2 linked regions of the Hymenobacter swuensis DY53 genome follow. Each later gene encodes a partner of the first gene's protein in a complex. Links are inferred from orthologs where the notes say so. Each region holds a gene or a part of one and is shown on either strand. Other genes may lie near its edges. The genes, in order: HSW_RS13100 and accD.

Region 1 (7,020 bases):
CTGCCCTTCACCCATCCAGTATACCACCAGAAGTTTCAGTTTCCGAGGGGCCTGCCCAAAGTACACGAGCACGACGGCAAGCGCCCCCAGGGCTTCGGGCTGCTGTACAAAGGCCGGCTGGTGTGCTTCTACAGCTTCGAGTGCGACCTAGGCAACGGCTGGGAAGATCTGGGCACCTACCCCGAAGACGCTCCCGCCACCCACGATGCGGCCCTGAAAATGGGTGCCAACTTGGTCACGTACGCCCTGACGCAGGAGTAGCAGCAACCAGAAGTTTACCTCCACAAACATACTGCCGCCGGCCAAGTCAGCCAGCATACCTGCTTAAAACCGCCGCTGCAAAATCTCACCCAGCACAAAGGCGGCGCGCACGTCGGCGGGGTTTTGCAGCATGTCGGTGACGGTACGGCGGGTTTCCCGGGCCTGAGTGGGGCGTGGCTGCCGGCTCCAGTAGTCCTCCTGGCCGTGCTGGGTGTTGGTACGGGGCAGCGAGGACGCTAGGCGAGCTTCACGGCGCGGCACTTCCAACGAGCGGGCCGTGATAGGCTGCTCCAGAGAGCGGGCGGCCGTTTCGGTGCGCTCCAGACTGCGGGCGGGCGGCGTGGTTTCCCGGGGCAGCGGCCGGCCGGCCGGCGTAACCGGAGCGGCCGTTGGGGACGCAGCCGAACGGTTCTGGGCCTGCATCTGCTTCAGCAACTCATCAAAGCTCCCGCTGGGCAACGGCGGTACTTTGCCGGTGGTACGGGGCCGCTCCCGCTGCTCCTGCTGGGTGGTGGCCCGCGCCTTCTGCACCATACGCCAGATGAACACGCCCAGCCCAATCAGCAGCCAGACCAGGGTTTGTAGCTTTTCCATGAGGCAGCGGCAGGCGGAAGTAAAGCGTGCACATGGCAAGATAACGGAAGCGGCGGAAAACCAGCCGGCCGAACCGCTGCTTTCCGCCGCTGCTGTTGCTGGTAGCATCCGCCGTGCCTAGCGCACGCCCTTTTCCGGGAAGCGCCCCTGCTTGGTTCGGTAGAACGCCTTGATTTCTTCCAGATCCTTTTCGTAGTCGCCGGTGGGCCAGAAGGCAGAGCCGACGCCGGCTTCCTTATTCTTATAATCGAGGTAGCCGAGCAGAATGGGCACGCCGGCCCCCAGGGCAGCGTGGTAGAAGCCCTTGCGCCATTTGGGCTGGTACTTGCGGGTGCCTTCGGGCGTGATGAGAATCACCAACTCGTCTCGCTCCTTAAAAAGCTGCACCATGGCATCCACGAGGCTGTTGTTGCGGCTGCGGTCCACAGCCAGCCCGCCCAAACTGCGCACCAACGCGCCCAGCACCGGAATGGTCGTCCACTCTTTTTTAATGGTGAGCTTCACGTCGACATCCATCAGAAAGAAAGCCGCCCGAGAGAAAATGAAGTCCCAGTTGCTGGTGTGCGGCGCGGCAATCATCATGCTTTTCTTGATTTCAGGCGGCACCTGCGGCCCGAGACGCCAGCCGGCCACGGCAAAAATAGCCTTCGAAATGTAGTACCAGAAGGTAGAAGTTTTACGCGCCATAATCAGGTAAAAGCAGCAGCCGGATGGGTTTGGGAAGGCTACCGTATCCCAAAGCTAGAAAATTGCCCCGTAAGCACCCGCTGCCACCTTAGCACAGCAGGTTTTCCAAAGCCCGGGCCTGCTCCAGCGTGTACCGGTAGCCGATATCGAATAGCTCCGGGGCCCGCCGGAAGCTCATGGTACGGTACTGGCACAGTTCCGGCGGCTCCAGCAGCAAGTGGCACTGCTGTTTGCTTACCACCGTGTTGCCGCCAATGGCCAGGTTTAGGGTACGCTCCACCAGGGCCCGGAAGTTGTTGACCTGCGCTTCGGGATTGGGCGGGTTGCAGTGCACCCCCACAACGCGCAGCTCCGGCTGCAGCGGGTCAAGCAGGGCTTCCACGGGCAGGTTGTTGAGCAGGCCGCCATCTACCAGCTGCCGCCCCTGATATTCTACCGGCCGGTACAGAATAGGCACGGCCGAGGAAGCCAGCAGCGGCGGCACCAGCAGCCCACTTGCAAACCGCACTGAGCAGCCCGCCAGCAAATCGGTAGCTACCAGAGTCAGCGGCAGCCGCAGCTGCTCGAAGGTGCAACCCACTCCCAGGTGCTGCTCAAACAGCACACCTACCGCATCCATGCGCAGCAATCCGTAGCGGCTGAGAGCAATACGGGTAAGGCGCGAAATGCGTAGTTCCTGCAACAGCCGCAAAATCTCGCGGGGCGACACGCCCGCCGCGTAAAAGGCCGCCGCAATACCCCCCGAAGATACCCCAGCCAGCCGGCCAATGGGTAACTGTAGCTCGTCGAGAGCTGCCAATACGCCCAAGTGGGCAATGCCCCGCGCTCCGCCACCCGATAACGCCAGTCCCAGGACAGGTACTTTTGGTGGTTCGTTCCTTGTCTGCGTCAGAGCATTCATACAACTATGCACCTATATGTAAGATTCCTACGTGCACTACCAACGGGCACTCAGGCGGCTGTTGTTATTGATTGAACTCAGCTTTACAAATCGGCCAGCCGAAATGATTCCGCCACCCGAATACCTCGCTCGGTGTGTTGCACTGTAATACACTCGTGCTGCGCATCATGCTCCAGCACCAGCACCCAGTTTTCGGCGGCGGCCCGCTGCAGCAGGTGCTCTTTTTCCTGCATCGTCATGAGTGGACGCACGTCGTAACCCATTACGTAGGGTAGCGGCACGTGGGCGGCACTCGGAATCAGGTCGGCCACGAAAGCCAGCGTCCGGCCTTTGTAGCTGAGTACCGGCAGCATCATTTTCTCGGTGTGGCCGTCAACGTACATAATTTCCCGGATGCTGGACAGAGCAGTAGGAACGCCTGCTGAAGAACTCAGAAACTGTAGCTGGCCGCTTTCCTGAATGGGCAGTATATTTTCCTTCAGAAAGCTGGCCTTTTCGCGCGGATTAGGCGTTACGGCCCAGTCCCAGTGGGCCTGGTTGCTCCAGTACATGGCATTGGGGAAGGCCAGTTGCAGCTTGTCGTCGGGCGTGCGCACTACGGCACCACCACAGTGGTCGAAGTGCAGATGAGTCAGAAACACGTCGGTAATATCCGAGGAGGTAAAGCCACGCTGCTGCAACGAGTTTTCCAACGTATCGTCGCCGTGCAGATAGAAATGCCCCCGAAACTTGTCGTCTTGCTTGCTCCCAATGCCCGTATCTACCAGCAGGAGGCGGTTGCCATCTTCCACTAGCAGACAGCGCAAAGCCCAGGTACACATATTGTTGTCGTCGGCGGGCACCAGCTTCTGCCACATGCTTTTGGGCACCACCCCAAACATGGCGCCGCCATCCAGTTTAAACAGGCCGGTATCGAGTGTATGAACGGTCATAAGGAGTGGGTGGGGTTGAGACGGTAAAGGAATAAAAAAATGTCATCCTGAGCGGAGCGAAGGACCTTATCACATTGCAACGATTCGTTCAACTGTGATGGGGTCCTTCGCTCCGCTCAGGATGACAAGGAGTTGTTTAACCGCTTGCGGTTACTCCAGCACCACGCCCATATTCGAGAACTTGTCGATGCGCTGACTGATGCGTTCCTCGGTGGGCAGGGCTTCCAGCTCGTCGAGGGTTTTGAGGATAGTCTTTTTGAGGGTTTTGATCATCGTGGCCGCATCGGTGTGAGCACCGCCCAGGGGCTCCTTCACAATACCGTCCACGAGCTTGTTACCCAGCATGTCGGTGGCCGTGAGCTTAAGGGCTTCGGCAGCCTGCTCCTTATAGTCCCAACTGCGCCACAGGATGCTGCTGCATGATTCCGGCGAAATCACCGAGTACCAGGTATTTTCCAGCATCAGCACCCGGTCGCCGATGGCAATGCCCAAAGCTCCGCCCGAAGCTCCTTCACCAATGATGATGCAGATGACGGGCACCTTCAGCAGGAACATTTCCTTGAGGTTGCGGGCAATGGCCTCGCCCTGGCCTCGCTCCTCGGCCTCCAGGCCCGGAAACGCGCCCGGCGTGTCAATTAGGGTTACAATGGGCTTGCCGAATTTCTCGGCCAGCTTCATCAGACGCAGGGCCTTGCGGTAGCCTTCGGGATTGGGCATACCGAAGTTGCGGAACTGCCGTTGCTTGGTGTTGCGGCCCTTCTGCTGCCCGATGAACATCACCGAGCGGCCATCAATTTCGCCGAACCCGCCCACCATAGCCTTGTCATCGCCCACCGTCCGGTCGCCGTGCAGCTCAATGAACTTCTCGCTCATGCCCTCAATATAGTCGAGGGTGTAGGGCCGGTCAGGGTGGCGTGAGAGTTGCACGCGCTGCCAGCGGGTCAGGTTCTGATAGGTTTCCTTTTTAAGGGCTTTAATTTTGGCTTCGAGGGCCGTTACTGCTTCCGAAACATCTACCTGGCTGTCGAGGGCCAGTTGTTGCATTTCGCGGAGCTTGCCTTCGAGAGCGGCAATTGGTTGTTCGAAATCGAGGAGCATTGCCACGGCAGGGTGCGTCGTTTGAAGGTGCGATGGGTAGGTAAGAGAAGGAAGCAAAGGTAAGCGAAGGGCCGGATACCGCACGCTGCCCGCCTGGGCCGTTTTCTCTAAAAAATTTTCTCTCTGACAGCCAGCCTGAAACAGGTTTTTTGGCTTCTTTTTTCAATCTTTTTCCGCCGCACGGTTGCATAGTCCAATCCGGCCCTCTACTTTTGCATCATCAAAACGGAAGGACACACGGTCTGCCCGGTAAGATGAACTGGTTCGGTAGTTCAGTTGGTTAGAATGCCGCCCTGTCACGGCGGAGGTCGCGGGTTCGAGTCCCGTCCGGACCGCAAAGGCCCTTCAGAGCAATCTGAAGGGCCTTTTGCTTTTTAGCCCAGGGCCAATCCAGTCTCCAGCTGGCAAATACGCATTGCTATGTACTTCTGTATCCGGACAGTTGTTTTTCAAGACCAGCAGAACAGATTAGAAAATTATTTAAAACTTTTTTTCAGCCGCTATCCTGTTTAGGAACAGAACAATACCTCCGCAAAAACCCGTACAATAGGCAGCCAAGGCAGTTTTTTGTTTGCACGGTCAAAACCGGCCTTCTATATTTGTATCATCAAAACGGAAGGACACACGGTCTGCCCGGTAAGATGAACTGGTTCGGTAGTTCAGTTGGTTAGAATGCCGCCCTGTCACGGCGGAGGTCGCGGGTTCGAGTCCCGTCCGGACCGCAAAGGCCCTTCAGAGCAATCTGAAGGGCCTTTTGCTTTTTCCGGCTGGCTGAGAGCGTATTAGACAACCAAGACGTAATTCCGAACATGCGAGGAATTACGTTCTTTCAGATTCAAGGGAGCAGCATTCCAGGAAAAAGCAGAGCACAAGGGCCGGGAAGATTCGCCGGGTCACCTGTTAGCCTCTTAACCAAGCTGCTGTTTGCCTGATGACCGTTCTGTACTGGCTGCGCAACGACCTGCGCCTGCACGACAACGCCGTGCTGACAGCCCTGCCGCCCCACGCCACGGCCCTGCTGCCCGTCTACTGCTTCGACCCCGTAGCCATGGGGCCCGACCCTTACCTGGAGTTACCGCGCACCGGCCCGCACCGGCTGCCCTTCCTTCTCGAAACCCTGGCCGATCTACAGCAGCGCTACGCCGCCCTGGGCAGCGGCATTCACTTTGTGGTGGGTCGGCCCGAGGAAGAGTTGCCTGCCCTAGCCCGGCAGGCAGGGGCCGAAGCCATCTGGGCCAGCGCTGAGCACACCACCGAGGAATGGGAAACCGAAGATGCGCTGGAAGCCGCCCTGAGCCCGAAAGTCCCCTTGCGCTTCTTCGAAACCCTGACGCTGCTACGCCCCCACGATCTGCCCATTCCGGTGCGCAGCCTGCCCTATTCGTTCAGCAAGTTCCGGTTTGATGTCTTTTCCAAAATGACGGTGCGGCCCGCGGAGCCTGCCCCCAGCCAGTTGCCGCCGCTGCCCACGGGCTTTACGCCGACCGTGCTGCCTACGGCCGCGGCGCTGGCAGCCGCGCTGGGTCAGCCGGCTCCCGTCGGGCGGCTCCGCGACCGGCGCTCGGCCTTGCCCGCGCTGGGCGGGGGCGAAACCGCTGCCCTGGCCCGCCTGCATGATTACGCCGTGGAGCGCCACCTCATCGGGCGCTACGACGACACCCGCAACCAACTGCTGGGGGAGGCGTTCAGCACCAAGTTTTCGCCCTGGCTAGCTAATGGCAGCCTCTCGGCCCGCCAGATCTGGGCCGCCATCGACGACTATGATGCCACCCACGGGGCCCGCAGCAAGGGGGCCATGCAGCTGCGCCTGGAGCTGCTGTGGCGCGACTATTTCCGGCTGCTAGCCCTACGCGCCGGGGTCGACTTCTTCCGCTGGCGCGGCCTGCGCGACCAACTGCCGAAACCCATCAACCCCGACCGCACCGTGTTTGAGCGCTGGACCCAGGGCCGTACCGGTAATGTCTTCGTGGATGCCAATATGCGCGAGCTGGCCGCCACCGGCTTCATGAGTAACCGCGGCCGCCAGAACGTGGCCAGCTACCTCATCCATGATCTGCACCAAGACTGGCGCTGGGGAGCCGCCTGGTTTGAGCACCAGCTCATCGATTACGACCCGGCCTCGAACTGGGGAAACTGGAAATACATTGCCGGCACCGGCACCGATGTGCGCGACACCGCTTTCGACGTGGACCAGCAGGCCCAGCGCTACGACCGTCAGGGCCGTTACGTGCGCACCTGGCAGCAGCCGTAAGCCCCTCTTCACTCAGATTGCACCCTACTCCGGGTACACACCTCCTGTAAAAACACAAAAAAGGTTCTCCGGATAAATCCGGAGAACCTTTTTTAGCTGGCTTGCTTGGCCACTCGGTGCGCAAGGTCTTCAATATCGGTACAGCGGGCCAGTACCTGTAGCCACTCGGGCGGAATGGCGGCCTCGCCGTAGTACAGGCCGGCCAGGCCGCCGGTTACAGCTCCGGTCGTGTCGGTGTCGTCGCCGAGGTTGACGGCGGCCAGCACGGTTTCGGCATAGGTTTCGTGGCGGAGCAG
Region 2 (5,628 bases), 1.0 Mb from region 1 along the record:
GTACTTGAGGGTACTGGGCAGGGCTTGCCAGAAATACTTACTGGTTTCAACGGCAAAGCTGGGCTGCATGTAGCAGTTGATGGTGCAGCCTTCGCACTGCGGCAGCCGGCCTTCCAGCGCGGCCAGCCGCTGCACTTCAGCCGAATTATATAGCGTGTGCAGGCCACCTTCGATAGGGAATTTCTGCTCCCCCAGGTGGTAGCAGGGCAGAACCAGTTCGTTGCTGGGGGAGATGACCAGCGTGGTGCTGGCGGCCCGGCACACCGGTGCCGCTACGTGGTTGCCTCCGTCGCGGCGAAGCTGAATAAATGCTTCGTTGAGGTACACCCCGGGCCGCTTGCCGAAGGCCGAGAGGTAATCCAACTCCTCAGCGGTCAGTTGCTCCCCAGCGGCCACGGCATTGTACTCAAAAGCCGGGTTGAGGATCAGGACCAGCTTGTTGGGTCGGGTGATTTCGTCGTATACCCGCTCCAGATCCTTAAGATTCTCGCGGAATACCGTGAACAGCACATCGGGCCGCTCACCCAGCTCCCGTGCCACCCGAATGCTTTCCAATACGAAATCAAAGCACGCTACGCCCCGCCCCTTGTCGTGCACTTCTTTCTCCGAGGAATCGAGCGAGAAGTGTAGCATATCCACCTTACCACGCAGCCGCTCGGCGTACTTCGGGTATAGCAGGCAGTTGGTGGTAAGCGTCGTGATAAAGCCCATATCATGCGCCAACCCTACAAACTCATGAATCTGGCGGTGCAGCAGTGGCTCGCCGCCCGTAAAGTCCACTACCGATACGCCCAGCCGCTTCAGGTCCCGCAGGTTCTGCTCCACATCGGCCAGGGTGATATACGGCGAGGGTTTCTCCCAGATGTCACAGAAGGAGCACTTGGCATTACACCGGTAGGTAACGTAGTAATTGCACAGAACCGGATGACGAACAAGACGCATAGTTTTTGACTGTTGGCGGATAGCAGCTGCACGCCGCGCCAAAGCTAATAGCTAAAACGCCAGAGCCGGCCGCTTGTTCAGGCTGCGCGACAGAAAGCCTAGTGCGGCAACGTCCCCCAAGCGGTATCCCAGTGCGCAGGCGTAGCCGCCAGGGCCTCCGGAGTAGCCGGGCCATAGTGCTCCAAGTAGTAATTGCAGAAGCCTTTGAGCGGACATCGGGCACAGTCGGGCTTGGCAAAAAAGCAGATTTTCTGGCCGTGCCAATAGTTGTGTTTATGGAAGTTGAGCAGCACCAGAGGGTCTTTAGGTAGCTGTTCCAGCAGCACTTGGTGGGCTTTATCGGCAGAGGCTTTGGGGCCAATCATGCCTACGCGCTGGGCAATCCGGTGAACATGCGTATCCACCGGCAGCACTGGCTTTTGAAAGTTGAACAGCAGCACCAGAGAAGCCGTTTTCAGCCCGATGCCCGGCATATCATTCAGCCATGCCATACCTTTTTCGGTAGGCCAGTCGGCCAGAAAATCCAGCGCAAACTCTCCCCGCTCTGCCTGAATACGGCGCAGTATCTCCTGAATGCGCGGGGCCTGTGTATCGGGCCAGCGGGTGGTCCGGATGGCATGGGCCAGCGCAGCAGTAGGCGCGGCCAGCACTCGGGCCCAGTCGCCGAAAGCCTCCAGCATTCGGTCGTAGGCCAGTTCCTCATCGGCATGCGTAGTGCGGTGCGAGAGAACCGTGGAAATCAGTTCCCGCATAGGCGACCTACGCGGGTTATCCAGGGTGAGCGGTGGGTAAAACTGGTTCAGCAGAACATGATCCTGCCAGGTTTTCTCGGCGGCTGGTGAGTTGTAGGTAATGGACATAGAGGTTATGCAACGGAAGGCACTGGAAACAGTACGGCCCCGCCACCAGACTGGTGACGGGGCCGTCCAAAAATCCTTACTTCCGAAAGATTAGATGGTGCCTTTTTCAGCGGCTTTCTTCAGTTTTTCGTTGGCGAAGATGGCAATTTCTACCCGGCGGTTGGCAACGCGGCCAGCTTCCGTGGAGTTGTCAGCTACGGGCTGCTTCGAGCCGTAGCCGGTTACCGTGAAGCGCGAAGCATCTACGCCCTGCTGCTGGGTATAATTGGCAACTGCCTGCGCCCGACGCTGCGAAAGCGGGTCATTGATAGCATCGGAACCGCTGGTGTCGGTGTGGCCTTCTACGATGACGTTCGTGTCGCCGTATTTGATGAGGGTTTTAGCCAGATCCTGGATGTTTGCTTGAGCAGAAGACGTGAGCGACGAAGAGTTTTTAGCAAACAGCAGGCCCGAGTCGAAAGTAATTTTGATGCCTTCTCCCACGCGCTCTACTTTGGCGCCCGACATTTCTTTCTGCAACTCAGCAGCCTGCTTATCCATGCGGCGGCCGATCAGCGCGCCACCGGCACCACCCACGGCAGCCCCGATAATGGCCCCCTTAGCCGTACCGGATTTGCCCCCTATTACGCGGCCTAGGACTGCGCCACCGGCTGCCCCGCCCAGACCACCTATAACAGCACCTTTAGCGGTTTTGCTCCAGGGTTTCTTGGTAGTAGTCGTTTGGGCTTCAGCATAGTTACTGCCCAGCAGCAGCACCGCCAGCAGCAATGCATACAACGAACGAAGATTTTTCATGGGTTTGGGGAGGGTTAGAGTGTGTTGGTGTGAAGTAAGCAGAAAATGAGGAGTTCAACGGCTCCGGTACAAAACAAGCCTGAAAGATTCGGCTCCGAGCAGCAATTTGCAACCACCTTGCCAAAAACGAAAAAGCAGCCATAAATATTATTAAAAACCTCTTCCCTCTATTTAGAGCAGCATTTTCAGCCTTCCGAAAAGCAGAACAAAATATGTATAAACCAGGCATTTTCTATTGCACCACAGAATAACCGGCGCGTAAAAATCCTGTTTCCGGTGTTGAGTTTGGTTGGCTCGGTCAAGTACCGAAACAAAAAAAGCCACCCCGTTTGGGGTGGCTTTCTTGTAGCGCAGCCAGTTGGCTTACAGCGTGCCTTTTTCGGCAGCCTTCTTCATCTTCTCGTTGGCGAAAATGGCAACTTCTACCCGGCGGTTAGCCTGCTTGCCTTCCACCGTGGTGTTGTCGCCGATGGGCTGGCTGGAGCCGTAGCCCTGCGTCGATACGCGGGCAGCGTCAACCCCTTGCGAGGTGGTGTAGTTAGCCACGGCCTGGGCCCGCCGCTCCGATAGGGGCTGGTTGATGGCGTCCGAGCCGCTGGCATCAGTGTGGCCTTCAATCAGTACGTTGGTATCGGGGTATTTCTTCAGGACTTCGGCCATTTTCTGGATTTCCGTCATGGAAGCAGCCCGCAGGTCGCTTTTGTTGGTATCGAAGAGGATACCCGAGTCGAAGGTGATTTTAATGCCCTCTCCTACGCGCTCCACTTTGGCGTTCTGCATATCACGCTGCAGTTCTTCGGCCTGCTTGTCCATTTTGCGGCCGATGAGTGCCCCACCGGTACCACCCACGGCAGCACCGATGATAGCGCCGGCAGCCGTGCCGTTTTTGCCGCCGATTACGCGTCCTAGTACGCCACCAACTACGGCTCCGCCACCAGCACCGAGCAGACCGCCTTTAGCCGTTTTGCTCATGCCGGTTTTGCGAGGACCCGTACCGTTGGTATCGGCTTCCGGAATGTTGGGGTTGCGGGTGGTGGCGCAGGAGCTCACGAAGAGCACGAAGGCCATGAGCAAGGTCAGAAGCGAATTGCGAGATGTCATGGTAGTAAAGCTTGGGTGAGAGAGAAGAACCGGATTGATCGGTTTCCGGGGTACTTACTGTGGTTTGGTTAAAAATGTTCGGCAAATATAAGCTCAACGCTATACCAGCCGATATTCAGGCAGCAGCCTTTCGGTAGGCCATACCGAAAAGCCCGTTAAACTCGCCAAATGCGCGTTTAACGGGCTTTGCCAAAAAGCTTGCCGAAAATTACGAACGTATTCGCCGGCACTCTACCGAACAGAGGTAGCAGCCTCAGGAACAGCAACTTCGACGGGTTTCAGCATAGTCAGCAATTCCGTAAGTTTCTGCTTCAACTCCTTGCGGTCCACAATGAAATCGAGGAAGCCGTGTTCCAACACAAATTCGGCACTCTGGAAGCCCTTGGGTAAATCTTTGCCGATGGTTTCTTTGATAACGCGCGGCCCAGCAAAGCCGATAAGTGCGCCGGGCTCAGCAATGTTGAAGTCGCCGAGCATGGCAAAGGAAGCCGTTACGCCGCCCGTGGTGGGGTCCGTCAGCAGAGAAATATAGGGTAAGCCGGCTTCGGACAGCAGCGCCAGCTTGGCCGAGGTTTTGGCCATCTGCATAAGGGAGAAGCCAGCTTCCATCATGCGGGCCCCACCGGAGCGGGAAATCATGAGAAAGGGCAGGCGGTTCTGCCGGGCATAGTCGATGGCGCGGGCAATCTTCTCCCCCACCACCGAGCCCATCGAGCCCCCGATAAACTTGAAATCCATGGCTGCTACCACCAAGCCCAGGCCATTCAGCTGGCCGTGGGCCGAGCGCACCGCATCTTTCAGGCCGGTACTTTTTTCAGTAGCGGCTACGCGCTGCGGGTAGGCCTTGGTATCCACAAAGCCCAATGGGTCGGCCGAATGCATATCGGCATCCAGTTCCTGGTACTGGTGATTATCGAAGAGAAAATCGAAGTAGTCGGCGGCATCAATCCGGTCGTGGTGGCCGCAGTTGCCACAGGTAGCTAGCAGGCGCTTATGCTCAGCCATCGTGGCCACGGTTTTGCACTCGGGGCACTTGTACCACAGGCCGTCGGGCGTCTCTTTTTTCTGCTCCGTCGGCGTGACGATACCTTTTTCTTTACGCTTGAACCAGGATGACATATTTCAGATGGGATGCTTAGGTCAGTGAGAGAGGAAAAGGCCGGCGACGGTTGCCCCTGCGGCCCCGGCTGCCAAGGTGCAAGTTACGGCAGAATCCAAAAGCACGAAACGAGAATCAAGGTAAGACAAAGATTGAGGATGTGGTAGCCCAACCAGAGCAGCGGCCGGTAGTACATCCGGCAGGCACGGCTTACCTTGCCGTTCAATACATCTGCGCCTGATGCCGCAGTCCTGAAGTTGTACGCTCAATCTTTTCTCTCCGTGAAAAACCTGCCTGCTTTTGTTTTCGGTGCGCTGCTGGCGGCTACGGCTCTGCCGGGCTGCGTGGCCTCCAAAAAATATGACGACCTAAAAGCCCGTCAGACGGCTACTGAACAAGCCAAAACCGACCTGGAACGCCAGCAGCGCCAAGCCGTGACGGAGCTTAAAAAGGCCTCCGATGAGCTGGCGCAGCTGCGGGTGGAAACCCGCCGTTTGGTAGATGACTCCACCGAAACCGGCCGTAACCTGCGCCGTACCCGCCAGCTCAACACCCAGCTCACCGACAGCTACGACAAGCTGCTGAAGAACTCCGACCGGGCCATGGCCGATAAATCGGCGGATTACAACAAGGTAGCCAAGGACTTGGCCCGCCGCGAAGCCGAGCTGGGCGAGTTGGATACCAACCTGCGCAAGAGCCGCGCCGATATCGACAAGCTCACGGCTGACCTCACGGCCCGCGAGGCGCGCCTGGCCGAACTGCAGAAAGCCCTGGCCGAGAAGGACAAGGCCGTGGACGCCCTCAAAGCCAGCGTGAGCAACGCCTTGCGCG

Evidence for each region.
Region 2: the proteins of HSW_RS13100 (region 1) and accD are in contact, whole or in part, in a solved structure (PDB 8UXZ), measured with the Escherichia coli proteins. The link is inferred for Hymenobacter swuensis DY53 from one-to-one orthologs.

What each region holds. Positions count from the first base shown.
Region 1 is NZ_CP007145.1:2,721,534-2,728,553, forward strand. The notes cover bases 2,500-5,391. They hold HSW_RS13100 (acetyl-CoA carboxylase carboxyltransferase subunit alpha), read right to left. Parts: upstream 4,474-5,391; coding sequence 3,526-4,473; downstream 2,500-3,525. Other genes in these bases: HSW_RS13095 (MBL fold metallo-hydrolase), read right to left, coding at 2,527-3,375. Outside these bases: HSW_RS13075 (DUF4159 domain-containing protein), read left to right, coding at 1-261; HSW_RS13080 (hypothetical protein), read right to left, coding at 325-855; HSW_RS13085 (1-acyl-sn-glycerol-3-phosphate acyltransferase), read right to left, coding at 973-1,542; HSW_RS13090 (patatin-like phospholipase family protein), read right to left, coding at 1,631-2,443; HSW_RS13115 (DASH family cryptochrome), read left to right, coding at 5,405-6,724; HSW_RS13120 (ADP-ribosylglycohydrolase family protein), read right to left, coding at 6,817-7,020. UniProt on the Escherichia coli protein: Component of the acetyl coenzyme A carboxylase (ACC) complex. First, biotin carboxylase catalyzes the carboxylation of biotin on its carrier protein (BCCP) and then the CO(2) group is transferred by the carboxyltransferase to acetyl-CoA to form malonyl-CoA.
Region 2 is NZ_CP007145.1:3,761,384-3,767,011, forward strand. What follows is about bases 2,874-5,628. They hold accD (acetyl-CoA carboxylase, carboxyltransferase subunit beta), read right to left. Parts: upstream 4,818-5,628; coding sequence 3,930-4,817; downstream 2,874-3,929. Other genes in these bases: HSW_RS17385 (OmpA family protein), read right to left, coding at 2,961-3,665; HSW_RS17395 (OmpA/MotB family protein), read left to right, coding at 5,079-5,628. In the rest of the region: HSW_RS17370 (radical SAM protein), read right to left, coding at 1-942; HSW_RS17375 (endonuclease III domain-containing protein), read right to left, coding at 1,041-1,802; HSW_RS17380 (OmpA family protein), read right to left, coding at 1,893-2,597.